2 regions of the Streptomyces recifensis genome follow, and region 2 is predicted to be linked to the other one. Evidence: predicted binding sites of a transcription regulator. Region 2 holds the regulator's gene; the other holds the start of a gene.
The links. The regulator HspR, encoded in region 2, represses chaperone genes until heat shock. The targets are predictions, from matches to a motif close to TTGAGNNNNNNNNNCTCAA.

Region 1 (11,416 bases), on a different contig from region 2:
GGTCTACCTGCACCGGATGGTCCACCAGATCGTGCACAAGGACATGCCCGAGGCCGACCGGAGAGAGTTCATCGAGGTGGTCCGCCGCGCCCTCGCCGAGGCCGACCCGGGCCGCCCCACCGACACCCGCAACTGGGACGCGTACGCCGAGATCGTGCCGCACCTGAAGTACGCCGACGTGCTGCGCAGCAAGGACCGCCGGGTGCAGGGGCTGGTGCTCAACTGCCTGCGGTACATGCTGTTCGCCGGGGAGTACACGGCGGGCGTCAACCTCGGCGGCCGCGCCCTCGCCGCCTGGCGCGAGCTGCTCGGCGAGTCCCACCCCCGCGTCTGGGAGGTGACCTACCACTACGCCAACCTGCTGCGCTCGGCCGGCCGCTTCCAGGAGACCGAGGCCATCGACCGGGCCGCCCGCGAGCAACTCCTCGCCGAACGCGGCGAACACGACCTCGACCACCTCAGGATGGCCGGCGGACTCGCCGCCGACCTGCGGGAACTCGGCCAGTACGACGCGGCCCTCGAACTCGACGAGTGGCTCTACCCCACCTATCGCGAGCTGTTCGGCGAGCACGACTCGCGCACCCTCAACGCCCAGAACAACCTCGGCTTCACCCTGCGCCTCCTCGGCCGCTACGAGCAGGCCCGCGGTTTTGACACCCGCACCCTGGAGGCCCGCCGCCAGCTCCTCAAGGGCCGCCACCCCTGGACCCTGTTCTCCGAGGTCTCCTACGCGGTCGACCTGCGCCTGCTGGGCCGCTACGCCGAGGCCGAGTCGATCCAGACCAAGAACGTCCGCGAGTACCGGATCGTCATGGGCCCGGACAACCAGAACACCCTGCGCGCCGAGCACAACCTCGCGCTGTGCCGGCTGCGCGGCGGGGACCGGGCCGGGGCGGGCGAACTGCTCACCCGCGTCCTGGAGGGGCTGGAGCGCAAGCTCGGGGACAGCCACACGCACACCCTGGCCGCCGCCGTCAGCGAGAGCTGCTTCGCCCGCGAGCACGGCGACATCGACCAGGCCCGCGAGGCCAGCGAGTCCGTCCTCGCCCGCTACGAACTGCTGCTGCCCGAGGGCCACCCCTTCATCATCGGCGCCCGCGCCAACCACGCGCTGGTGCTGCGCAGCGTCGGCGAACGCGACCACGCCCACGTACTGATCGAGCAGAGCCTCGCCGACATGAGCGCCGCGCTGGGGGAGACCCACCCCTACGCGCTCGGCTGCGCCGTCAACGCGGCCGCGCTGCGCAACCTCGTCGGGGACACCGAGGCCGCCGCCGACCTCAGCCAGATCACCATCCTGCGCGCCACCGACACCCTCGGCCGCACCCACCCCCTCACCCTGACCGCCCGCGTCGCCTACGCGGCCGACCTGCGCGCGCTGCGCGACCGCCAGCAGGCGGAGAAGGTCGAACAGGAGGCCCTGTCCGACCTCGCGGCCACCCTCGGCCCCCAGCACGTCCACACCGTCTCCGCCCGCTCCCGCAACCGCCCGTACTGGGACTTCGAGCCCCAGGCGAGCTGAGCGCCGCCGCGCGGGTGCGAGGCCACGGTCGGACCGGTGCCCCCCCACGGCCGTGGCGGAGCGGGAGACGGCCGGGCACCGCCCGGACGGCGAAGGGCCCGGCCCTCCGGATCAGATCCAGGAGAGCCGGGCCCTTCAGCGTTGCTCAGTGAGCCGGGGTCACGCCTCGAAGACCTCGTTCACCAGCTGCTCCTGCTCCGCCTGGTGGCGCTTGGCGGAGCCCACCGCCGGGGAGGAGCCGTGCGCGCGCGAGATGCGGCGCAGGCGCTCGCCCGCCGGGACGTCGGCACCGACGGCCAGGTCCAGGTGGTCGATCAGGTTGAGCGCGATGAACGGCCACGCACCCTGGTTCGCCGGCTCCTCCTGCACCCAGAGGTACTTCTCGGCGTTCGGGTACTTGTTGACCTCGGCCTGGACCTCGGCGCCGGGCAGCGGGTACAGCCGCTCGATGCGGATGATCGCCGTGTCGGTGGCGCCGCGCTTCTTCCGGCCGGCCTCCAGGTCGTAGTAGACCTTGCCGGAGCAGAAGACGACCTTGCGGACGGCGGCCGGGTCGACCGTGTCGTCGCCGATGACCGGACGGAACTCGCCGGAGGTGAACTCCTCCGCCTTCGAGGCCGCCGCCTTCAGGCGCAGCATCGACTTCGGGGTGAAGACGATCAGCGGCTTGTGGTCCGGGTTGTGGACCTGCCAGCGCAGCAGGTGGAAGTAGTTCGCCGGCGAGGTCGGCATGGCGACCGTCATGTTGTTCTGCGCGCAGAGCTGCAGGAACCGCTCCGGACGGGCCGAGGAGTGGTCCGGGCCCTGGCCCTCGTAACCGTGCGGCAGCAGCAGGACCACACCGGAGGTCTGGTTCCACTTCTGCTCGGCCGAGGAGATGAACTCGTCGACGACCGTCTGCGCGCCGTTGACGAAGTCGCCGAACTGCGCCTCCCACATCACCAGCGCGTCCGGGCGGGCCAGCGAGTAGCCGTACTCGAAGCCCATCGCCGCGTACTCGGAGAGCAGGGAGTTGTAGACGTTCAGCCGCGCCTGGTCCTCGGAGAGGTACTGCAGCGGGGTGTACTCCTCGCCGGTCTCCCGGTCGATGAGCACCGCGTGGCGCTGGCCGAAGGTGCCGCGCTGGGAGTCCTGGCCCGCCAGGCGGACCGGGGTGCCCTCCAGCAGCAGCGAGCCGACGGCCAGGGTCTCGCCCATGCCCCAGTCGATCGTGCCGTCCTCCACCATCGCCGCCCGGCGCTGGAGCTGCGGCTGGAGCCGCGGGTGGACGGTGATGTTGTCCGGGACGTTGACCTGGGACTCGGCGATCCGCTTGACGACCTCCGCGGAGATCGCGGTCGGGACCGCCGCCGGGAAGCCGTCCTTGGGCGGCTGGGACTCGCCCTGCGCCGGCTGCGAGGTGACCTCGCGGACCTCGGTGAAGACCTTCTCCAGCTGGCCCTGGTAGTCCTGGAGCGCCTGCTCGGCCTCCTCCAGCGTGATGTCACCACGGCCGATGAGGGACTCGGTGTACAGCTTGCGCACCGAGCGCTTCTTGTCGATCAGGTCGTACATCAGCGGCTGGGTGAAGGCCGGGTTGTCCGACTCGTTGTGACCGCGGCGGCGGTAGCAGATGAGGTCGATCACCACGTCCTTGTTGAACGCCTGACGGAACTCGAAGGCGAGCCGCGCGACGCGGACCACGGCCTCCGGGTCGTCGCCGTTCACGTGGAAGATCGGGGCCTCGATCATGCGGGCCACGTCCGTGGCGTACATCGAGGAGCGCGAGGACTCCGGGGCGGCGGTGAAGCCGACCTGGTTGTTGATGACGATGTGGACCGTGCCGCCGGTGCGGTAGCCGCGCAGCTGCGACATGTTCAGGGTCTCGGCCACCACGCCCTGGCCCGCGAAGGCCGCGTCGCCGTGGATCGCCACCGGCAGCACGGTGAAGTCCGTGCCGCCCTTGTTGATGATGTCCTGCTTGGCGCGGGCGACGCCCTCCAGGACCGGGTCGACCGCCTCCAGGTGCGAGGGGTTGGCGACCAGCGAGACCGCGATCTGCTCGCCGTCCAGCCCGGTGAAGGTGCCCTCGGCGCCCAGGTGGTACTTCACGTCACCGGAGCCGTGCATCGACTTCGGGTCGAGGTTGCCCTCGAACTCCCGGAAGATCTGCGCGTACGACTTGCCGACGATGTTGGCGAGCACGTTCAGCCGGCCGCGGTGGGCCATGCCGATGACGACCTCGTCCAGGCGCGACTCGGCGGCCGAGTCGATGACCGCGTCCAGCAGCGGGATGACGGACTCGCCGCCCTCCAGCGAGAACCGCTTCTGGCCGACGTACTTGGTCTGCAGGAACGTCTCGAAGGCCTCGGCGGCGTTCAGGCGGCGCAGGATGCGCAGCTGCTCCTCGCGCTCCGGCTTGGAGTGCGGGCGCTCGACGCGGTCCTGGATCCACTTGCGCTGCTTGGGGTCCTGGATGTGCATGAACTCGATGCCGGTGGTGCGGCAGTACGAGTCGCGCAGCACGCCCAGGATGTCGCGCAGCTTCATCATCGACTTGCCGGCGAAGCCGCCGACGGCGAACTCGCGCTCCAGGTCCCACAGGGTGAGCCCGTGCTCGGTGATGTCCAGGTCGGGGTGCTTGCGCTGCTGGTACTCCAGCGGGTCGGTGTCGGCCATGACGTGGCCGCGGACCCGGTAGGAGTGGATCAGCTCGAAGACACGGGCGGCCTTGGTGACGTCGTCGTCGTGGCTGGCGTCGATGTCCTTGAGCCAGCGGACCGGCTCGTAGGGGATGCGCAGCGCCTCGAAGATGTCGTCGTAGAAGCCGTTCTCGCCGAGGAGAAGGTTCGCGACCTGGCGCAGGAACTCGCCGGAGGCGGCGCCCTGGATGACCCGGTGGTCGTAGGTCGACGTGAGCGTCATGACCTTGGAGACGCCGAGCTTGTTCAGGGTGTCCTGGCTGGTGCCCTGGAACTCCGCCGGGTAGTCCATGGACCCGACGCCCATGATCACGGACTGGCCGGGCATCAGGCGCGGCACGGAGTGCACGGTGCCGAGGCCACCGGGGTTGGTCAGGGAGACCGTGACGCCGGTGAAGTCGTCCATCGTGAGCTTGCCCTCGCGGGCGCGGCGGACGATGTCCTCGTAGGCCTGCCAGAACTCGAAGAAGTTCAGCGTCTCGGCCTTCTTGATGGCCGCGACGACGAGCTGGCGGTCGCCGTTGGGCTTCACCAGGTCGATGGCCAGACCGAGGTTCACGTGCGGCGGCTTGACCAGGGTCGGCTTGCCGTCCTTCTCGCCGAACGAGTGGTTCATCGCCGGCATGGCCTTGATGGCCTGCACCATGGCGAACCCGATGAGGTGCGTGAAGGAGATCTTCCCGCCGCGGGCCCGCTTGAGGTGGTTGTTGATGACGATGCGGTTGTCGAACAGCAGCTTCACCGGGACCGCGCGGACCGAGGTGGCCGTCGGCAGCTCCAGCGAGGCGTTCATGTTCTTCGCCACGGCCGCGGACGGACCGCGCAGCGTCACGTACTCGGGGCCCTCGGGGGCCTCCGTGGCGGGCGCGGCGGCGGCCTTCGGCTTGGCCGCGGGCGCCGGCTTCGCCGGGGCCTGGGCGGCCGGAGCGGCCTTGGCCGCGGGTGCCTGCGCCGGCGTGGCCGGGGCCTGCGCGGGCTTGGCGGCCGGAGCCGACTGGGCCGGGGCCTGCGCCGGGGCGGGCGCGGCAGGAGCCGGTGCGGCCTGGGCCGGCGGAGCGGTGGGGGTGGTACCCGCGGCCCCCGCGGCCGCGGTACCCGCCGGAGCCGAGGCGGCGGGCGCCCCCGGCTTGTAATCGGCGAAGAAGTCCCACCAGGCACGGTCTACCGAATTCGGGTCCTGGAGGTACTGCTGATAGATCTCGTCGACGAGCCACTCGTTCGGTCCGAACGCCGCGGCGGCGTTCTTCCCGGCTTGGTCGTCGGTGGAGACGTTCGAGTTACTGGGGGACTGTGGCGACACGGCGGTAACCGCCCTCTTCCGCTTCACAAGGTGATGGACAGCGGGAATAAAGGCTACGCCTCCCGGAGGGGGAAGGTCAGGTCGGGCCCGTTCATCGTCGTGCAAGTCACATCGCGAACCGCGTTTCGGGCCGCGAAATGGCGGGAAACAAGCGGGGTTCCGGATACGGGTGGGAAGTCGCGGGCACGCGGAATCGGGGCCCTGAGCGCCCTCGCTCCGCGCATCGCGCCGGCCCGTGCCTGATCACACGTGTCCGACTGGCGGAACGTATGTGATCTTGATCATCCGACTGAACCCCATGGGGGCCGGGAGCGTCAACTCGACGCCGGAACGGCCCCCGGGAGGGTGACGATGATCCGGCAGCCGCGCTCGGATTCGGCCACACCGATCCGGCCGCCGTGCAGATCGACCGCCCAGCGGGCGATGGCCAGCCCCAGACCGGTGCCGCCGTCGCTGCCCGGACCGTGCGGGCGGGTGACCGCGCCCCGGTTGAACCGCTCGAACACGCGGTGCCACTCCGAGCGGGGGATGCCCGGACCCTCGTCAAGCACCTCCAGCTCCAGCGACTCCGGACGGGCGCCGCGCCGGGCCTTCACGGTGACCCGGCCGTGCGGCGGGCTGTGCTTGACCGCGTTGTCTATGAGGTTCGCCACCACCTGGTGGATGCGCTCGGGGTCGGCGTGCGCGGTCAGCTCCGGCGGGGACACGTCCAGGTGCAGATGCACGTCGGTACGGGTGTGGCTGCCGGAGCCGGAGGCGATGCCGGCCCGCGCGGAGGCGACCATGTTGGCCTCCTTGAGCACCCCGGAGAGGTACGGCCACACCTCGAAGCGGCGGGTCTTCAGGGGGACCACGCCGTTGTCGAGGCGGGAGAGGTCGAGCAGGGTCTCCACCAGCCGCCCGAGCCGGTCGGTCTGGCGCAGCGCGGTGCGCATGGTCTCCGGGTCCGCCTCGGTGACGCCGTCGACGATGTTCTCCAGCACCGCGCGCAGTCCGGCGATGGGGGTGCGCAGCTCGTGCGAGACGTTCGCCACCAGCTCCTTGCGCTGGAGGTCCTGTGCCTCCAGTTCGTCCGCCATGACGTTGATCGTGACGGCGAGGTCGCCCAGTTCGTCGCGGCGGCCCTCGCTCACCCGGCGGGTGTAGTCGCCGTGCGAGATGGAGCCGGCCACCGCGTTCATCTCGTCCAGCGGCGCGGTGAGCGAGTGGGCCACGAACTGGGTGATCAGCAGCGTGGCGATCATCGAGAAGACCGTGATGAAGCGCAGCTCGGTCTTGGTGTGCACCGCGATCATGGAGAGACCGGTGGTGATCAGCACCGAGATGACGACCAGCGCGCCCAGCTTGGTCTTGATCGAGAACGGGCGTACGCCGCCCCAGGGTCCGCCCCCGGAGCGCCGGCGCCCCGTTTCCCGTCCGCGGCTCACGGGGTCGGCGTCTCCAGCGCGTACCCGACTCCGTGCACCGTGCGGATGCGCTCGGCGCCGATCTTCCGGCGCAGGGCCTTGATGTGACTGTCCACGGTCCGGGTGCCGGAGGCGTCCGCCCAGTCCCAGACCTCGGCGAGCAGCTGCTCGCGGGAGAGCACCGCGCGCGGGGTGTTGGCCAGGCACACCAGCAGGTCGAACTCGGTGGGCGTCAGGTGCACGTCGTCCGACTTCACCCGCACCCGGCGCTGGGCGTGGTCGATCTCCAGCTCGCCGAGGCGGAGTATCCCGGAGCGGGGCGTGGTCGCGGCCAGCGCGGCGCGCTCCATGCGGCGCAGCAGGACGTGCACCCGCGCGGCCAGCTCCCGCATGGAGAACGGCTTGGTCATGTAGTCGTCGGCGCCGACCCCGAGGCCCACCAGCATGTCGGTCTCGTCGTCGCGCGCGGTGAGCATCATGACCGGCACCGGACGGGACGCCTGCACGCGGCGGCAGACCTCCAGGCCGTCGAAGCCGGGCAGCATGATGTCGAGGATCAGCAGGTCCGGCTGCCATGCCTCGGCCGTGTCGACCGCCGACGGACCGTCACCGGCGGTCTGCACGAGGAATCCCTCGGCGCGGAGCCGGGCCGCGATGGCATCGACGATCGTGGGGTCGTCCTCGACGACCAGTACCCGGCGCTGCGCGCCCTGTGACGTCGTCGCCGCACCGGTCTGGGAGGTGTGTGTCTGCTCCATCGCCCGCCCCTGTTGCTTTCCGGAATCCGTGGGGTGATCCCATGACTGCGATTGACGCTTGAATGATCCGCGTCACGCTGCACATTACGGGGACACGCCGGGCCGTCGCTATCCAGGTCGGACGGCGAGATGGACCACGTCGGGAACGCCACGGGCAACGGGGACCTCTTCGGTACGCACCTGTCGGAACCCGGCATTCCGCAAGGTTCCTTCAAATTCCGGAGAGGGCTGCGCGGACCACGTCGCCAGCACCCCGCCGGGCCTCAACACCCTTGCGCAGGCGGCGAGTCCGCGCGGCGTGTAGAGACCTTCGTTGCCCTCCGTGACGGTCCAGCCGGGCCCGTTGTCGATGTCGAGGCATACCGCGTCGAACGTGTCGGATGTCTCATTGACGAAACGCAGGAGATCCGCCTCGACGACGCGCGTGCGCGGGTCGGCCAGCGCGTCCGCGGAGATCTCCGCCAGCGGGCCGGTGCGGTGCCAGTCGATGACGGCGGGCTCGCGCTCGACGACGGTGATGCGCCCCCAGCGGGGATCGGCGGCCGCGTGGGCCAGCGAGAAGCCGACGCCGAGGCCGCCGATCAGCACCTCCGGCGCCGGGCGGTCGTCCAGCGCGTCCCGCGCCGCGTCCACCAGCAGCCGCTCCGAGCGGCCGTCGGAGGTGTCCATCAGGAAGCACCCGTTGGCGATGATCTGGAGCAGCGCCCCGCTGCGGCGCAGCGCCACCTCCCCGTACGGTCCCTCGCGCCGGTCCAGGACCACCGTGTCCGCGGCGCCGTCGTGCGTGGCAGTCATGCCGCCATCCTGCCCCGCCCGCCCGGCGAGTCCTCGTTCGCCCAGAGCGAACGATGTTCGGGGAACATTGAACCGCTCAGGAGCATTGAGTCAGTGTTACTCAAGTTGACTGCCGAAGGGGAGATCATGGCTGCTGAGTCGGGTGAGTCCATGGAGTTCACGCTCGTTCTGCCTGTGCTGCCGCTCGACGGCGAGGTCGTGCTGCCCGGCATGGTCGTGCCGCTGGATCTGAGCGACGCCGAGATCCGGGCCGCCGTGGAGGCCGCCCAGGCCGCCGCCCGCGCGGAGTCCGGCAAGCCCAAGGTGCTGCTGGTCCCGCGCATCGACGGCACCTACGCCAAGACCGGCGTGCTCGGCACCGTCGAGCAGGTCGGCAGACTCGCCGACGGCGACCCCGGCGCCCTGGTCAAGGGCCGCCACCGGGTGCGCATCGGCGCGGGTACCACCGGTCCCGGCGCCGCGCTGTGGGTCGAGGGCGCCCGGGTCGAGGAGACCGTGCCCGAGCCGCTGCCCGGCCAGGTGACCGACCTGGTCAAGGAGTACAAGGCGCTGGCCACCACCTGGCTGCGCAAGCGCGGCGCCTGGCAGGTCGTGGACCGGGTCCAGGCCATCGACGACGTCTCCGCGCTCGCCGACAACTCCGGTTACTCGCCGTTCCTCACCACCGACCAGAAGACCGAGCTGCTGGAGACCACCGACCCGGTGGCCCGCCTGAGGCTCGCCGCCCAGCAGCTCCGCGACCACCTCGCCGAGCAGGACGTGGCGGAGACCATCGCCAAGGACGTCCAGGAGGGCGTCGACAAGCAGCAGCGTGAGTTCCTGCTGCGCCGCCAGCTCGAAGCGGTCCGCAAGGAGCTGCGCGAGCTGAACGGCGACGGCCCGGACGCGGCCGAGGAGTCCGACGACTACCGGGCCCGCGTCGAGGCCGCCGACCTGCCCGAGCGTGTCCGCGAGGCCGCGCTCAAGGAAGTGGAGAAGCTGGAGCGCTCCTCCGACCAGTCGCCCGAGGGCTCCTGGATCCGCACCTGGCTGGACACCGTCCTGGAGATGCCGTGGAACGAGCGGACCGAGGACGCGTACGACATCCAGGGCGCCAAGGAGATCCTGGACGCCGAGCACGCCGGCCTGGAGGACGTGAAGGCGCGCATCACCGAGTACCTCGCGGTGCGCAAGCGGCGCGGTGAGCGCGGTCTCGGTGTGATCGGCGGACGGCGCGGCGGTGCCGTGCTGGCGCTGGTCGGCCCGCCCGGTGTCGGAAAGACCAGTTTGGGAGAATCTGTCGCACATGCGATGGGCCGCAAGTTCGTCCGCGTCGCGCTCGGCGGTGTCCGGGACGAGGCGGAGATCCGGGGCCACCGGCGCACCTACGTCGGCGCGCTGCCCGGCCGCATCGTCCGCGCGGTCAAGGAGGCCGGGTCGATGAACCCGGTCGTGCTGCTCGACGAGATCGACAAGGTCGGCTCGGACTTCCGGGGCGACCCGGCGGCCGCCCTGCTCGAAGTGCTGGACCCGGCACAGAACCACACCTTCCGGGACCACTACCTGGAGGTCGAGCTCGACCTGTCCGACGTGGTCTTCCTCGCCACCGCCAATGTGCTGGAGGCGATCCCGGAGGCACTGGCCGACCGGATGGAGATCGTCCGGCTCGACGGCTACACCGAGGACGAGAAGGTCGTCATCGCCCGCGACCACCTGCTCCCGCGCCAGCTGGAGCGGGCCGGTCTCACCGGCGACGAGGTCACGCTGGAGGAGGGCGCGCTGCGCAAGCTCGCCGGGGAGTACACCCGCGAGGCGGGCGTGCGCACCCTGGAGCGGACCGTGGCGCGGCTGCTGCGCAAGGTCGCGGCCCAGCACGAACTGGGCGAGCGGGAACTGCCGTTCACCGTCCGTGAGGACGACCTGCGCGCTCTGGTGGGCCGTCCGCACCACGTGCCCGAGTCCGCGCAGGACCCGGCCGAGCGCCGTACCGCCGTCCCCGGGGTGGCGACCGGGCTCGCGGTCACCGGCGCCGGTGGCGACGTGCTGTACGTCGAGGCGTCGCTCGCCGACCCCGAGACCGGGGCGGCGGGGCTGACCCTGACCGGGCAGCTCGGTGACGTGATGAAGGAGTCGGCGCAGATCGCGCTGAGCTTCCTGCGCAGCCACGGCGCCGAGCTGGAGCTGCCGGTGGCCGACCTGAAGGACCGGGGCGTGCACATCCACTTCCCGGCGGGCGCGGTCCCCAAGGACGGGCCGAGCGCGGGCGTCACCATGACCACCGCGCTGGCCTCCCTGCTCTCCGGCCGGCTGGTCCGCACGGACGTGGCGATGACCGGTGAGGTCTCGCTGACCGGGCGGGTGCTGCCGATCGGCGGGGTGAAGCAGAAGCTGCTCGCCGCGCACCGCGCCGGGGTGACCACCGTGATCATCCCCAAGCGCAACGAGGCCGACCTGGACGACGTCCCGGCCGAGGTGCTGGAGAAGCTCGACGTGCACGCGGTGACCGACGTCCGCCAGGTGCTGGAGCTGGCGCTCGCGCCCGCCGCCACCGTGGCGGAGGTGCCGGTCGCGGCCTGAGCGGCGCGAAGGCCCGGGTCCCCTTTCACCAGGGGGCCCGGGCCTTTCGCGTACGCGGCAGGCTCAGCCGTTGGCCAGCGCCTGCACCCGGTCCAGGGCGCCGTTGAACCGGTCGTGGTCACCGACCGTCGGGCCGGAGGAGGTGTACTGCCACATCGTGTGGAAGTCCCAGCCGGCCGGCAGCGTGCCCGGCGCGGTGGCGTACCGGGCGATCCACAGCGGATTGACGGCGCCGAAGGCGGCGGTGTTGCCCGTGCACTGGGTCCACCAGCTCGTCGCCGTGTAGATCACCGCGTCCCGGCCGGTGCGCGCCCGGTAGGTGTTCAGGAAGTCCGCGATCCAGTTGGTCATCGCGGCCCCGGCCATGCCGTAGCAGGCGTCGCCGTACGGGTTCCACT
Region 2 (13,149 bases):
GCGATGTCGTCGGAGCCGACCTCCTCCTTGACCATGGTGTCCCGCGCGGCCTCCTCCTCGGCCTCCGAGGCGGCCTCCAGCTCCTTCTCCAGCTCGGGGATCTGCCCGTACAGCAGCTTGGAGGCGGTGTCGAAGTCTCCGTCGCGCTGGGCGCGCTCGGCCTGGCCGCGCAGATCGTCCAGGCGCTCCTTCAGCTCACCGACGCGGTTGAGGGACTGCTTCTCCTTCTCCCAGCGGGCGGTGAGCCCGCGCAGCTCCTCCTCCTTGTCGGCGAGGTCGCGGCGCAGCCGCTCCAGGCGCTCACGGGAGGCCGGGTCGGTCTCCTTGCCGATCGCCAGCTCCTCCATCCGCAGCCGGTCGACCCCGCGCTGGAGCTCGTCGATCTCCACCGGGGAGGAGTCGATCTCCATGCGCAGCCGGGACGCGGCCTCGTCCACGAGGTCGATCGCCTTGTCGGGCAGGAAGCGGGAGGTGATGTACCGGTCGGACAGGGTCGCGGCGGCCACCAGCGCGCTGTCCGCGATCTGCACCTTGTGGTGCGCCTCGTACCGCCCCTTCAGACCGCGCAGGATCGCGATGGTGTCCTCGACGCTCGGCTCGGCCACCAGCACCTGCTGGAAGCGCCGCTCCAGCGCCGGGTCCTTCTCGATCCGCTCGCGGTACTCGTCCAGCGTGGTCGCGCCGACCATGCGCAGCTCGCCGCGGGCCAGCATCGGCTTGAGCATGTTGCCCGCGTCCATCGCGGAGTCGCCCCCGGCGCCCGCGCCGACGACGGTGTGCAGCTCGTCGATGAAGGTGATGACCTGCCCGTCGGAGTCCTTGATCTCCGAGAGCACGGCCTTGAGCCGCTCCTCGAACTCACCGCGGTACTTGGCGCCCGCGACCATCGCGCCGAGGTCCAGCGAGACCAGCCGCTTGTCCTTCAGGGACTCCGGCACGTCGCCCTTGACGATGCGCTGGGCCAGCCCCTCGACCACGGCGGTCTTGCCGACGCCCGGCTCGCCGATGAGGACGGGGTTGTTCTTGGTGCGGCGGCTCAGCACCTGCACGACCCGGCGGATCTCCTGGTCCCGGCCGATGACCGGGTCGAGGCGGCCCTCGCGGGCGGCGGCGGTGAAGTCGGTGCCGAACTTCTCCAGGGCCTTGTACTGACCCTCGGGGTCGGCGGTGGTCACGCGGCGTCCTCCTCTGGCCTTCTGAAAGGCGTCTTGCAGCTTCTTGGCGGTGGCTCCCTGCTCCCGGAGCACGTCCCCGGCGGCGCCGCCCTTCGCGGCGAGACCGGTCAGCAGGTGTTCGGTGGAGAGGTAGTCGTCACCGAGGTCCCCGGCGCGCTCGTCGGCGTCCGCCAGGACGGCGAGCAGCTCCCGGCTGGGCTGCGGGGGCGCGACGGTGGAGCCGGTCACGCTGGGCAGCGTGCCGAGCGCGCGCTCGGCCCCGGCGCGCACGGCGGCCGGGTCGGCGCCGACGGCGGCGAGCAGGTCGGTGATGTTCTCGTTGTCCTGGCCCGCGAGCAGCGCCAGCAACAGGTGAGCGGGCGTCAGGTCGGGGTGCCCCTCCGTCACGGCCCGCTGGCTTGCGGCGTTGATCGCGTCCCGGCTCCTGTTGGTCAGCTCGGCGTCCACGTGCGTGTTCTCCCCTTCCGCCACTGCTCCACTGATGACTTAACCAGTGTACACAAACTTGAGTCGGGTGCACTCAATTAGGCGCCGGGAACTTCAGGTTGGCTAGGTTTCGGCCATGCCCTCATACTCCGTGGACCTGGACGCACCGGACGAGTCGTACGTCGCCTTCTGGCGGGAGCGGCACCTGAGCACGCTCACCACCCTGCGCCCGGACGGCAGCCCGCACGTGGTGCCGGTGTGCGTGACCTGGGACCCCGGGGCCGGCATCGCCCGCGTCATCACCAGCGGCACCAGTACCAAGGCGGCGCTGGTGCGCGCGGCGGGAGAGGAGGGCGCGCGGGTGGCGGTGTGCCAGGTGGACGGCCGGCGCTGGGCCACGCTGGAGGGGCGGGCACGGGTGCGCGAGGACCGCGAGGCGGTCGCGGAGGCGGAACGGCGCTTCACCGAGCGGTACGGCCGCGAGCCCCGGGAGAACCCGCTGCGGGTCGCCCTGGAGATCCGGGTGGAACGCGCGCTCGGACGCGGCTGAAGAATTCCGGCCACGTGGCCGAAGGGCCGAAACCCCGAAATATGCGCAGAAACTGCAGCGGCGTCACCGTGTTCAGGTCACGGTGACGCCGCTGCGGGGGGAAGTACCTGAGGCGATCTTTTACGACGGGGGAATCGCGTCAGGCACTGCGGGGGGTGGCAGTTGTGGTCCTGAGGTCGGCGACCTCGGGCTCCGCGAGACGGTGGTCCCGCTGGTCCAGATTGACGAAGATCATGCCGTACCGGACGGCACACCGCACCGGCTGCGGCGCGCCGCGTGGCTTGCGCAGGCAGCGGTACGCCCGTACGTCCTCGTCCTCGTCACGGGTGACCACCACCGGCTCGCCGAACACCGTCACCATCAACGAGTCGCCGCTGTGGGGGATAGCGGTGACCAGGTCGATGAAGTGCCAGCCGGAGCGGTAGGCGGTGGCCATCTCACGACGGAAGGAGCGGTCGTCGGGAGGCGTGGTCATGGTGATCAGTCCCACCGCGTGTCGAGCGGGGCGACGTCCCACCTCGTGTCCGCGGGTGTGGTGTCCCACCTGGTGTCCGCCGGCGTGGTGTCCCACCGGGTGTCCTGAACGCCCGCCGCTCGCACGGCCCCCCGGTCACCCGGCGAGTGCGCGCTCGTCGCACCGGAGAGGCCCGCCAGTGTTCCGACGGCCGCAACGGCGGAGAGAGCGGCAACAAGCGCCGAGCGAAGCATTCTGTTACGCATGGTCGGCTTCGTCCTCACTTGAAAGTCCCCTCTTCCCCCGTCGAGTTAGACGATGGCTCATTCAGGCACATCATCGCCACACGATCGGTGCATCATGTTCCTGCATGTTCAGGACCCTGGGGGGTGGAGATTTGGCAACAAACGGGACAGAGGCGACACATCCCCACGCGGTGACAGAGATGTGCGCGGAAGGAAGCCGCCTCTACGCGAGCGCGCTGCGCACCGGCCGCATCCCGCGCGCGGACGCCGAGGCGGCTCCGTGCCTGATGGAGTTCGCCCTGCTCCACCCGGACCCGGACGATCCCGGCTGGCTGCGGCCGGTGGCGCCGGCCGTCGCGCTGGCCCAGCGGCTGACCCCGATCGAGCGGGAGATCGCCGAGCGGCGGCGCCGGTCCATCGTGCTCTCCGAGATCTTCGAACCCTTCATGACGCTGAGCGCCCGCGAGGACGCACCCACGCACGCCATCACCGTCCTGGAGGGCCTGGACCGCATCAACGCGGCCCTGGACCTCGCCACCGGCCAGTGCCGCACCGAGGTGCTCACCGTGCAGCCCGGCGGCCGCCGCAGCCCCGAGAACCGCCTCCTGGAGGCACTGGACCGGGACCGCCCGCTGATCGAGCGCGGGGTGCGCATCCGCACCCTGTACCAGCACACCGCCCGCTACAGCGCCGACCGCCTCGCCTACGTGGACCGCTTCACCGACGGCAAGGCGGAGTACCGCACCATCGACGAACTGGTCGAGCGGCTGATCATCTGCGACGAGACGGTGGCCTTCATCCCCGTCCGCGAGGACCGCCAGGTCGCCCTGGAGCTGCGCCACCCCGGCCTGGTGCGCTACCTGGTCAAGGTCTTCGAGTTCATGTGGAGCCGCGCGGTCCCGCTGAGCGCCGGCACGCCCTACGAGACCGCCCCGGACGGCATCACCGACATCCAGCACTCCATCGCCAAGCTGCTGGTGGAGGGGCACGTCGACGAGGCCATCGCCCGGCGCCTCGGGATGAACGTCCGCACCTGCCGCGCCCACATCGCCAAGCTGGCCACCGCGCTGGGCAGCGGCAGCCGGGCCCAGCTCGGCTATCTGATCGCCCGCTCCGGCATGCTCAACGAGGAGGACTAGTTCAGGGCGCGTGCACGCCCTCGGCGGGCGCGGGCGCCGGTCCGTGCGAGGGGCCGTCCAGCCCCACCTGGGCGATCCGGACGCCGAGTTGGGTACGGCTGGTCGCGCCCAGGGTCTCGGAGAGCCGGGCGATGTGCGCGCGGCAGGTGCGCACGCTGATGCCGAGCCGCTCGGCGATCACCGCGTCCTGGTGGCCCTCGGCGAGCAGCGCGGCGATGGCGCGTTCGCGGTGCGAGATGCCCTCGATGCCGGTGTCGGGCAGCGGGGCGGTGAGCGGGATCGCCAGCCGCCACAGCCGCTCGAAGACCGTCACCAGGTACTCCACCAGCGCCGGGTGGCGCAGCTCCAGGGCCATCGTGCGGTCGGTGTTGGCGGGGATGAAGGCCACCGTGCGGTCGAAGAGGATGAGCCGGTCGATGACCTCGTCCAGCGTGCGGGCCTCCACCGCGTCGCCCATCAGCTCCAGGTAGTTGAGCAACCCCTGGCCGTGCCGGGCGACATGGGTGTACAGGTCGCGCATCCGGACGCCCCGGCCGCGCAGTTCGAGCGCCCGGTGCAGCCCCTCGGTCAGCTCCGCCTCGCGCCGGATGCCGCCGGGCTGCACGGTGAGCACCTCGGTCGCGCACCGTTCGGTCGCCTCGTCCATCGCGGCCTGGATACGGGTGAGTCCGTCCAGCACCCGGATCGCGGAGCCTTCACCCGGTGCGCCGAGGGCGGGCAGTTGACGGCCGAGCCCGGCGTACCAGTCGAACGCGGCGACCGCCGAGCCCATCCGGCGCCGGCTCTCGTTGACCTCGTCGTAGACCCCGCGCAGCAGCCGGGTCATCACCTCCTGCGGGGAGGTGGGGACCAGCCAGTCCATGTCGTCCGGGTCGGGGTGCAGCAGGGCCAGCTCCAGCAGGCAGGGCACCGGCTCCGCGTCCGCGCGGGGCACCCGGCCCCGGCGCACGGCACGGGAGTACACACGGTCCCCCTGCCCGCACAGCCGGTCGGCACCGTGGGGATGCTCCTCCGTCGCGTGCCCGGCCATCGCCCATTCCACCCCCGGTCGCCGCCACTTCGCAGCGCAACTATGCGCGGCGCCGCCCGCCTCCGCAACACGGCTCCTCCTGCCCCGCGCACCGCGAAACACCGGTATGCCCGGATCGCCGGGGGCCGGACGGCACACGAAAAGGGAGGCGGCCCCGCCGTCACCGGGGCCGCCTCCCTCATCCGTCTCCGGGTCGCTCCCCGGCCGCCTGTCGGCGCGTCAGCGCAGGCCCGCGGCGGCGCAGGCCGACTTGTAGGAGGCGGTGCAGATCTGCTCGACGGTGTAGATGCTGTCCTCGACGACCGTCTCCTTGATCTTGCTCTTGGTCAGCGCGGTCACCTGGACCAGCTTGGCCGGGATCTGCTTGTCGGTGGGGCTGTCGACGCGGTCCTGGGTGAGGGCGTCGAACTGGATGTCCTTGCCCTGCACCTTGGCGACGGCCATCTGGGCCGCCGCCTCGGCCTCGTCCGGGTAGGACTTGTAGACGCTCATGTACTGCTGGCCCGCCAGGATGCGCTGCACGGCGTCCAGTTCGGCGTCCTGGCCGGTGATCGGGGGCAGGGTGGTGACGCCGGCGTTCTTCAGGGCCTTGATGACGCCGCCGGCCATGCCGTCGTTGGCGGCGTAGACGGCGGCGATGTTGTCCTTGCCGATCCGGCCTATCGCCTCGGTCATGTTGGCCTCGGCGTACTCCGGCTTCCAGTCCTTGGTGTCGAAGCTGTCCGCGATCGTCACCTTGCCGCTCAGCTCGGAGAGCGCGCCCTCCTTGAACTGCTTGGCGTTGGGGTCGGTCGGGGAGCCGTTCATCATCACGATCTTGTCGGAGAGCCCGGCGCCCGAACCCAGCCGCTCCAGCAGGGAACGGCCCTGCACCTCGCCGACCAGCTCGTTGTCGAAGGAGATGTACGCCTGGATCGGCCCCTCGGCCAGCCGGTCGTAGGCGATGACCGGGATGCCCGCGTCCTTGGCCTTCTTCACGGCCGGCGCGATCGCGTGCGCGTCGACGGCGTCCAGCAGGATGACGTTGACCTTCTCGTCGATCATCCGCTGCATCTGCTCGGCCTGCTGACCGGCGTCCGCGTCGGCGTTGGCGTACTCGACCTTGCCCTTCTTGTGGGTCAGTTCGGCCACCTTGCTCTTGATGATGGGGTAGTCGAACTTGTCGTAGCGGGTGTTCGCCTTCTCCGGCAGCAGCAGGCCGACGGTGACCTGGTCGCCCATGGTCGGGCTCGCGCTCGCGTCGTCTCCCGCCGCGTTCAGGACGCCGCAGCCGGCGAGCGGGAGGACCATCGCGGAGACGGCCACGGACATGGCGATACGACGCATTCGAGGGCTCACTTCAGGTGCGTTTCGACGGGGTGCTGCGTGCTACCCGGGTGTCTGAAAAGACAACTTGGAGGCGACCTGCGGCGTCAAGCAAAACAACTTAACGAGATGGCAACACCACGCTGCGTTCAGCCGGTGAAGACCTGGCGGAACCTTGCGCAACCCGCTGTAAACGCCCTTCACAACCTCCCCGCGCGAACCTCGTGTTACGTACACACAGGCGAAAGAAGTCAGCCACGCGGTGAACGCCCGCTCGGTGAACGAGCGAAGGGGCCGGGAGGCTCGTGCCTCCCGGCCCCTTCGAAGGTGCTCGGACACCTCAGTCCGCGGACGGCTGCCGCTTCGGCCGCCACACCACCAGCGCGCTGGTCTGCTGGACCTCCTGGTACGGGACCAGGTCGCGCCGGTAGGAGGCGTGCACGGCGGCCTCGCGCTGACGCATCGTCGCCGCCGCGCCGTCCAGCGCCGATTCCAGCTCCGCCACGCGGGACTGGAGAGCCGCGACGTGGTTCTCCAGTTCGATGATGCGCTTGATGCCGGCCAGGTTGATGCCCTCGTCCTGCGACAACTGCTGCACCTGGCGGAGCAGTTCGATGTCACGGGCCGAATAGCGCCGCCCCCGCCCCGCCGTGCGGTCCGGGGAGACCAGACCGAGGCGGTCGTACTGCCGGAGCGTCTGCGGATGGAGTCCGGAGAGCTGTGCGGCGACCGAGATGACGTAGACCGGGGTCTCCTCGGTCAGCTCGTACGGGTTGCGCCGACGACCTGGTGTGTCCATCGGGCTCATTCTCCCTTCGCGGCCTCGAACAGCTCCGCCCGCGGGTCCTCGTCCGCGGTCGCCTCGCGATACGCCTCCAGCGCGTCACGAGCCTTCCCCGAGAGGTCCTTCGGGACACTCACCTCCACGGTGATCAGCAGATCGCCGTGGCTGCCGTCCTTGCGTGCCGCGCCCTTGCCCCGCGCCCGCATGGTGCGGCCGTTGGGCGTGCCGGGCGGCAGCTTCAGGGTGACCGGGGACCCGCCGAGGGTGGGCACCCGCACCTCGCCGCCGAGGGCCGCCTCGGTGAAGGTGACCGGGACGGTGACGGTGAGGTTGTCGCCCCTGCGGCCGAACACCTTGTGCTCGCCCACGTGGACGGTGACGTACAGATCGCCCGCCGGACCGCCGCGCTCGCCGGGCGCGCCCTTGCCGCGCAGCCGGATGCGCTGCCCGTCGGTGACACCCGCCGGGATGCGGACCTGCATGGTGCGCGAGGACTTGGCCCGGCCGCTGCCGCTGCACTCGGTGCAGGGGTGCTCGGCGATCAGGCCGCGGCCCTTGCAGTCGGGGCACGGGTCGGTGAGCGAGAAGCCGCCGCCCGAGCCCCGCGCGACCTGCCCGGTTCCGACGCAGGTCGGGCACACACGCGGCGTGCCGTTCTTGTCGCCGGTGCCCGAGCACGCCTTGCAGGGCGCCTGGGAGGTCATCCTGAGCGGTACGGTCGCGCCCTCGATCGCCTCGGTGAAGCTGAGCGTCACCTCGGTGTCGACGTCCTGCCCCCGGCGCGGCTGGGTACGGGTGGTACCCGCGCCGCCCCGGTTGAACAGGCCGCCGAAGACGTCGCCCAGGCCGCCGCCGAAGCTGCCGCTCTGCGCGCCGCCCGCACCGCCGGCGCCCCCGAAGAGGTCGCCGAGGTCGAAGTTGAACTGACCGCCGCCCGCGCCCGGCCCCGGCCGGAAACCGCCGTTGCCGAACAGGGCCCGCGCGTCGTCGTACTCCTTGCGCTTCTTGGGGTCGCCGAGGACGTCGTTCGCCTCGGAGATCTCCTTGAAGCGCTCCTCGGCGCGGGTGTTGCCCTTGTTGGCGTCCGGGTGGAACTCGCGGGCGAGCTTCCGGTACGCCTTCTTGATCTCGGCCTCGGTGGCGTCCTTGGGGACGCCGAGGACCTTGTAGAAGTCCTTCTCGATGAAGTCCTTGGTACTCATCCCCGACGTCCCTCCTTCCGGACCTGCATGATTTCCGTGATTACGTCAGCCCTCCTCCGGGCCACCGTTCTCCTTGTCGTCGGCCGCGCTCTCCTCGGCCTCCTCCGCCTTGACGGTCTGCGCGCCGGGCTGCGGCTCGGCGACGGCCACCCGCGCGGGGCGGATGGTGCGCTCACCGATGCGGTAACCGGGCTGGAGGATGGCCACGCACGTCGTCTCGGTGACGTCGGGCGCGTAGGAGTGCATCAGGGCTTCATGGATCGTCGGGTCGAAGGGCTCGCCCTCCTTGCCGAACTGCATGAGGCCCATCTTGGCCGCCACGGTCTCCAGCGACTCGGCGACCGACTTGAAGCCGCCGAGCAGTTCGCCGTGCTCCCGTGCGCGGCCGATGTCGTCCAGCACGGGCAGCAGCTCGGTCAGGAGGTTCGCGATGGCGACCTCCTTGACCGCGACGCGGTCGCGCTCGACGCGGCGGCGGTAGTTCTGGTACTCGGCCTGCAGCCGCTGGAGGTCGGCCGTGCGCTCACCGAGCGCCGTCCGCACCTGGTCCAGCTGCGCCACCAGAGCGGCGTCCGCACTTGCGTCCCCCGCCGGGGCCGCCTCCTTCTCGGAGGCGGCCTTCGGCTCGGCGTCGTCGGGGTTCGCGCCGGAGGGGACGTCGGGCTTCTCCTCGAAGCCCGGGGTCTCCTCCGTCACGCGGCACCGTCCTTGCGCTCGTCGTCGACGATCTCGGCGTCCACGACGTCGTCGTCCTTGGCCTCACCGGCGTCGGCGGACGGACCGCCGGCGGCCTGGGCGCCCTGGGCGTCGGCGTACATGGCCTGGCCGAGCTTCTGCGAGACGGCCGCGACCTTCTCGGTGGCCGTACGGATCTCGGCGCTGTCCTCGCCCTTGAGCTTCTCCTTCAGCTCGGCGACAGCCTCCTCGACCTCGGTCTTGATCTCGCCCGGGACCTTGTCCTCGTTGTCCTTGAGGAACTTCTCGGTCTGGTAGACGAGCTGCTCGCCCTGGTTGCGGGACTCGGCGGCCTCGCGGCGGGCGTGGTCCTCCTCCGCGTACTTCTCCGCCTCCTGGCGCATGCGGTCGACCTCGTCCTTCGGCAGCGAGGAGCCGCCGGTGACGGTCATCTTCTGCTCCTTGCCCGTGCCCAGGTCCTTCGCGGTCACGTGCATGATGCCGTTGGCGTCGATGTCGAAGGCGACCTCGATCTGCGGGACACCGCGCGGGGCCGGCGGCAGACCGGTCAGCTCGAACATCCCGAGCTTCTTGTTGTACGCCGCGATCTCGCGCTCGCCCTGGTAGACCTGGATCTGCACGGAGGGCTGGTTGTCCTCGGCGGTGGTGAAGATCTCGGACCGCTTGGTCGGGATCGTCGTGTTCCGCTCGATCAGCTTGGTCATGATGCCGCCCTTGGTCTCGATACCGAGGGACAGCGGGGTGACGTCGAGGAGCAGGACGTCCTTGACCTCGCCCTTGAGGACACCGGCCTGGAGGGCCGCGCCGATGGCGACGACCTCGTCCGGGTTGACGCCCTTGTTGGCCTCGTTGCCGCCGGTCAGCTCCTTGACCAGCTCGGCGACGGCCGGCATACGGGTCGAACCGCCGACGAGGACCACGTGGTCGATCTCGCCGAGCTGGATGCCCGCGTCCTTGATGACATTGTGGAACGGCGTCTTGCAGCGCTCCAGGAGGTCGGCGGTGAGCTGCTGGAACTGGGCGCGGGTGAGCTTCTCGTCCAGGTGCAGCGGGCCCTCGGCGGACGCCGTGATGTAGGGCAGGTTGATCGAGGTCTCCGTGGAGGAGGACAGCTCGATCTTGGCCTTCTCGGCGGCCTCACGCAGGCGCTGGAGGGCCATCTTGTCCTTGGCGAGGTCCACGCCGTGGCCGGCCTTGAACTGCTGGACCAGGTAGTCGACGACACGCTGATCCCAGTCGTCACCACCGAGGTGGTTGTCACCGTTGGTGGCCTTCACCTCGACGACGCCGTCACCGATCTCCAGCAGCGAGACGTCGAAGGTGCCGCCACCGAGGTCGAAGACCAGGATGGTCTGGTCGTCCTTGTCGAGGCCGTACGCGAGGGCGGCGGCGGTCGGCTCGTTGACGATGCGCAGGACGTTCAGACCCGCGATCTCACCGGCCTCCTTGGTCGCCTGACGCTCGGAGTCGTTGAAGTACGCCGGGACGGTGATGACCGCGTCGGTCACCTTCTCGCCCAGGTAGGACTCGGCGTCGCGCTTCAGCTTCTGCAGGATGAACGCGGAGATCTGCTGCGGGTTGAAGTCCTTCCCGTCGAGCTGGATCTTCCAGTCGGTGCCCATGTGGCGCTTCACCGAGCGGATGGTCCGGTCCACGTTCGTGACCGCCTGGCGCTTGGCGACCTCGCCGACGAGCACCTCACCGTTCTTCGCGAAGGCGACGACGGACGGCGTGGTCCGGGCACCCTCGGCGTTGGTGATGACGGTGGGCTCGCCGCCCTCCAGAACGCTGACGACGGAGTTAGTCGTGCCCAGGTCGATGCCGACCGCACGTGCCATGGTTGGTTCCTCCAGAGGACTTGAGTGGGAATGGCTCAAGTGTGCCACTCCGAGTGCACTGGGTCAACAGACATGAGCCGACGGGGCTCAACTCTTATATGGCGCTTATATGCAAGGCGACGTTCGGCCTGGCCGGGCGGGTTCCCCCGTCCCGGCGAAGGCAACCCTCAGCGACTCATCTCACCCCGCGCCGTGCTGCATCGCGCAGGAGGATGGGGGTAGTCTCAGACGGACTGCATAAGTTACCGCTTAGTAATTTCGAGGCCGCCTCAGGAGCCCCTCATGCAACTCGCCGCGATCATCGTGTCGCTGGTCCTGACCGTGGTCGGTGTCGCGCTGCTCGCCCGGGCCATCGGACAGTTCGTCCGGTACTTCAAGCTGGGCCAGCCCGTCCCCGCCGGTACCCGGACCGACAACCCGTACCAGCGCAGCGTGACGCTGGTCCGGGAGTTCCTCGGCCACACCCGGATGAACAAGTGGGGCATCGTCGGTGTGGCCCACTGGTTCGTGGCCGTGGGCTTCCTGACGCTGCCGCCGACCCTGGCCCAGGCGTTCGGCCAGCTCTTCAAGGCCGACTGGACGCTGCCCTTCATCGGCGACTTCCTGCCCTTCGAGCTGTACATCGAGTTCATCGGTGTGATGACCGTGCTCGGCATCGCCGTGCTCATGGTCATCCGGCTGCTGAGCCTGCCCAGCCGCCCGGGCCGCAAGTCCCGCTTCGCCGGGTCCAAGGCCGGCCAGGCGTACTTCGTCGAGTACGTCATCCTCACCATCGGCCTGGCGATCTACACCCTGCGCGGCCTCGAGGGCGCCCTGCACCACGTGGACCACTACGAGGCGGCCTACTTCGCCTCGTACCCGCTGGTCCTCGCCTTCAAGGCGCTGAGCGTCACCACGCTTCAGAACCTGGTCTACCTGGTCGCCATGATCAAGATCGGGACCTCGTTCATCTGGATGATCGTGGTCTCGCTCAACACCAACATGGGTGTGGCCTGGCACCGCTTCCTCGCGTTCCCGAACATCTGGTTCAAGCGGGAGGCGGAGGGCGGTGTGGCCCTCGGCGGCCTTCAGCCGATGACCTCCGGCGGCAAGCCGATCGACTTCACCGACCCCGGTGAGGACGACGTCTTCGGCGTCTCCCAGGTCGAGCAGTTCTCCTGGAAGGGCCTGCTGGACTTCTCCACCTGCACCGAGTGCGGCCGCTGCCAGTCGCAGTGCCCCGCCTGGAACACCGGCAAGCCGCTCTCCCCGAAGCTGCTGATCATGTCCCTGCGGGACCACGCCCACGCCAAGGCGCCCTACCTGCTCGCGGGTGGCGGCAAGACCATGGAGGGCGACGAGAAGGCGTCCGAGGAGCAGCTGGCGAACGTGCCCGCCGCGGCCCTCGCCGAGGCCGAGCGCCCGCTCGTCGGCACCGCCGAGGAGAACGGCGTCATCGACCCGGACGTGCTGTGGTCCTGCACCACCTGCGGCGCCTGTGTCGAGCAGTGCCCGGTGGACATCGAGCACGTCGACCACATCGTCGACATGCGCCGCTACCAGGTGATGATCGAGTCCGCGTTCCCGTCCGAGGCGGGCACGATGCTCAAGAACCTGGAGAAGAAGGGCAACCCCTGGGGCCTGGCCAAGAAGCAGCGCCTCGAGTGGACCAAGGAGGTCGACTTCGAGGTCCCGGTCGTCGGCAAGGACATCGAGGACCTGTCCGAGGTCGAGTACCTCTACTGGGTCGGCTGTGCCGGTGCCCTGGAGGACCGCGCCAAGAAGACGACCAAGGCGTTCGCCGAGCTGCTGCACATCGCGGGCGTCAAGTTCGCCATCATGGGCGGCGACGAGAAGTGCACCGGTGACTCCGCCCGCCGTCTCGGCAACGAGCCCCTGTTCCAGGAGCTCGGCATGGAGAACGTCATGTCCCTCAACGCCGCCTTCGGCGAGGAGATGGACGACGACGGCAAGGTGGTCCCCGAGTCGGCGAAGCCCAAGTCGGCCAAGAAGATCGTCGCCACCTGCCCGCACTGCCTCAACACGCTCGGCAACGAGTACCCGCAGCTCGGCGGCGACTACGAGGTCATCCACCACACCCAGCTGCTCCAGCACCTGGTGGACGAGGGCAAGCTGATCCCCGTCACCCCGGTCGAGGGCATCATCACGTACCACGACCCCTGCTACCTGGGCCGGCACAACAAGATCTACACGCCTCCGCGCGAGATCATCGGCAAGGTGCCGGGCCTCAGGAACGAGGAGATGCACCGCCACAAGGAGCGCGGCTTCTGCTGTGGCGCCGGTGGCGCGCGGATGTGGATGGAGG

Region 1: lon (endopeptidase La) is a predicted target of HspR. The motif match lies at 8,548-8,566, and genes of this name have one in related genera.

Annotation. Positions count from the first base shown of each region.
Region 1 covers NZ_MUNH01000665.1:290-11,705, reverse strand. The annotation lists partial or broken gene fxsT (FxSxx-COOH system tetratricopeptide repeat protein) at 1-1,522, shown strand, start outside; gene CCN33_RS28040 (multifunctional oxoglutarate decarboxylase/oxoglutarate dehydrogenase thiamine pyrophosphate-binding subunit/dihydrolipoyllysine-residue succinyltransferase subunit) at 1,682-5,503, opposite strand; gene CCN33_RS28030 (HAMP domain-containing sensor histidine kinase) at 5,818-6,930, opposite strand; gene CCN33_RS28025 (response regulator transcription factor) at 6,927-7,667, opposite strand; gene CCN33_RS28020 (spermine/spermidine synthase domain-containing protein) at 7,776-8,462, opposite strand; gene lon (endopeptidase La) at 8,589-11,018, shown strand; partial or broken gene CCN33_RS28010 (lysozyme) at 11,082-11,416, opposite strand, start outside.
Region 2 covers NZ_MUNH01000127.1:4,197-17,345, forward strand. The annotation lists gene clpB (ATP-dependent chaperone ClpB) at 1-1,622, opposite strand, end outside; gene CCN33_RS08345 (pyridoxamine 5'-phosphate oxidase family protein) at 1,738-2,151, shown strand; gene CCN33_RS08350 (Rieske (2Fe-2S) protein) at 2,291-2,626, opposite strand; gene CCN33_RS08360 (helix-turn-helix transcriptional regulator) at 2,976-3,989, shown strand; gene CCN33_RS08365 (helix-turn-helix transcriptional regulator) at 3,991-5,019, opposite strand; gene CCN33_RS08370 (sugar ABC transporter substrate-binding protein) at 5,239-6,345, opposite strand; gene CCN33_RS08375 (heat shock protein transcriptional repressor HspR) at 6,665-7,123, opposite strand; gene dnaJ (molecular chaperone DnaJ) at 7,129-8,310, opposite strand; gene grpE (nucleotide exchange factor GrpE) at 8,356-9,006, opposite strand; gene dnaK (molecular chaperone DnaK) at 9,003-10,844, opposite strand; gene CCN33_RS08395 ((Fe-S)-binding protein) at 11,127-13,149, shown strand, end outside.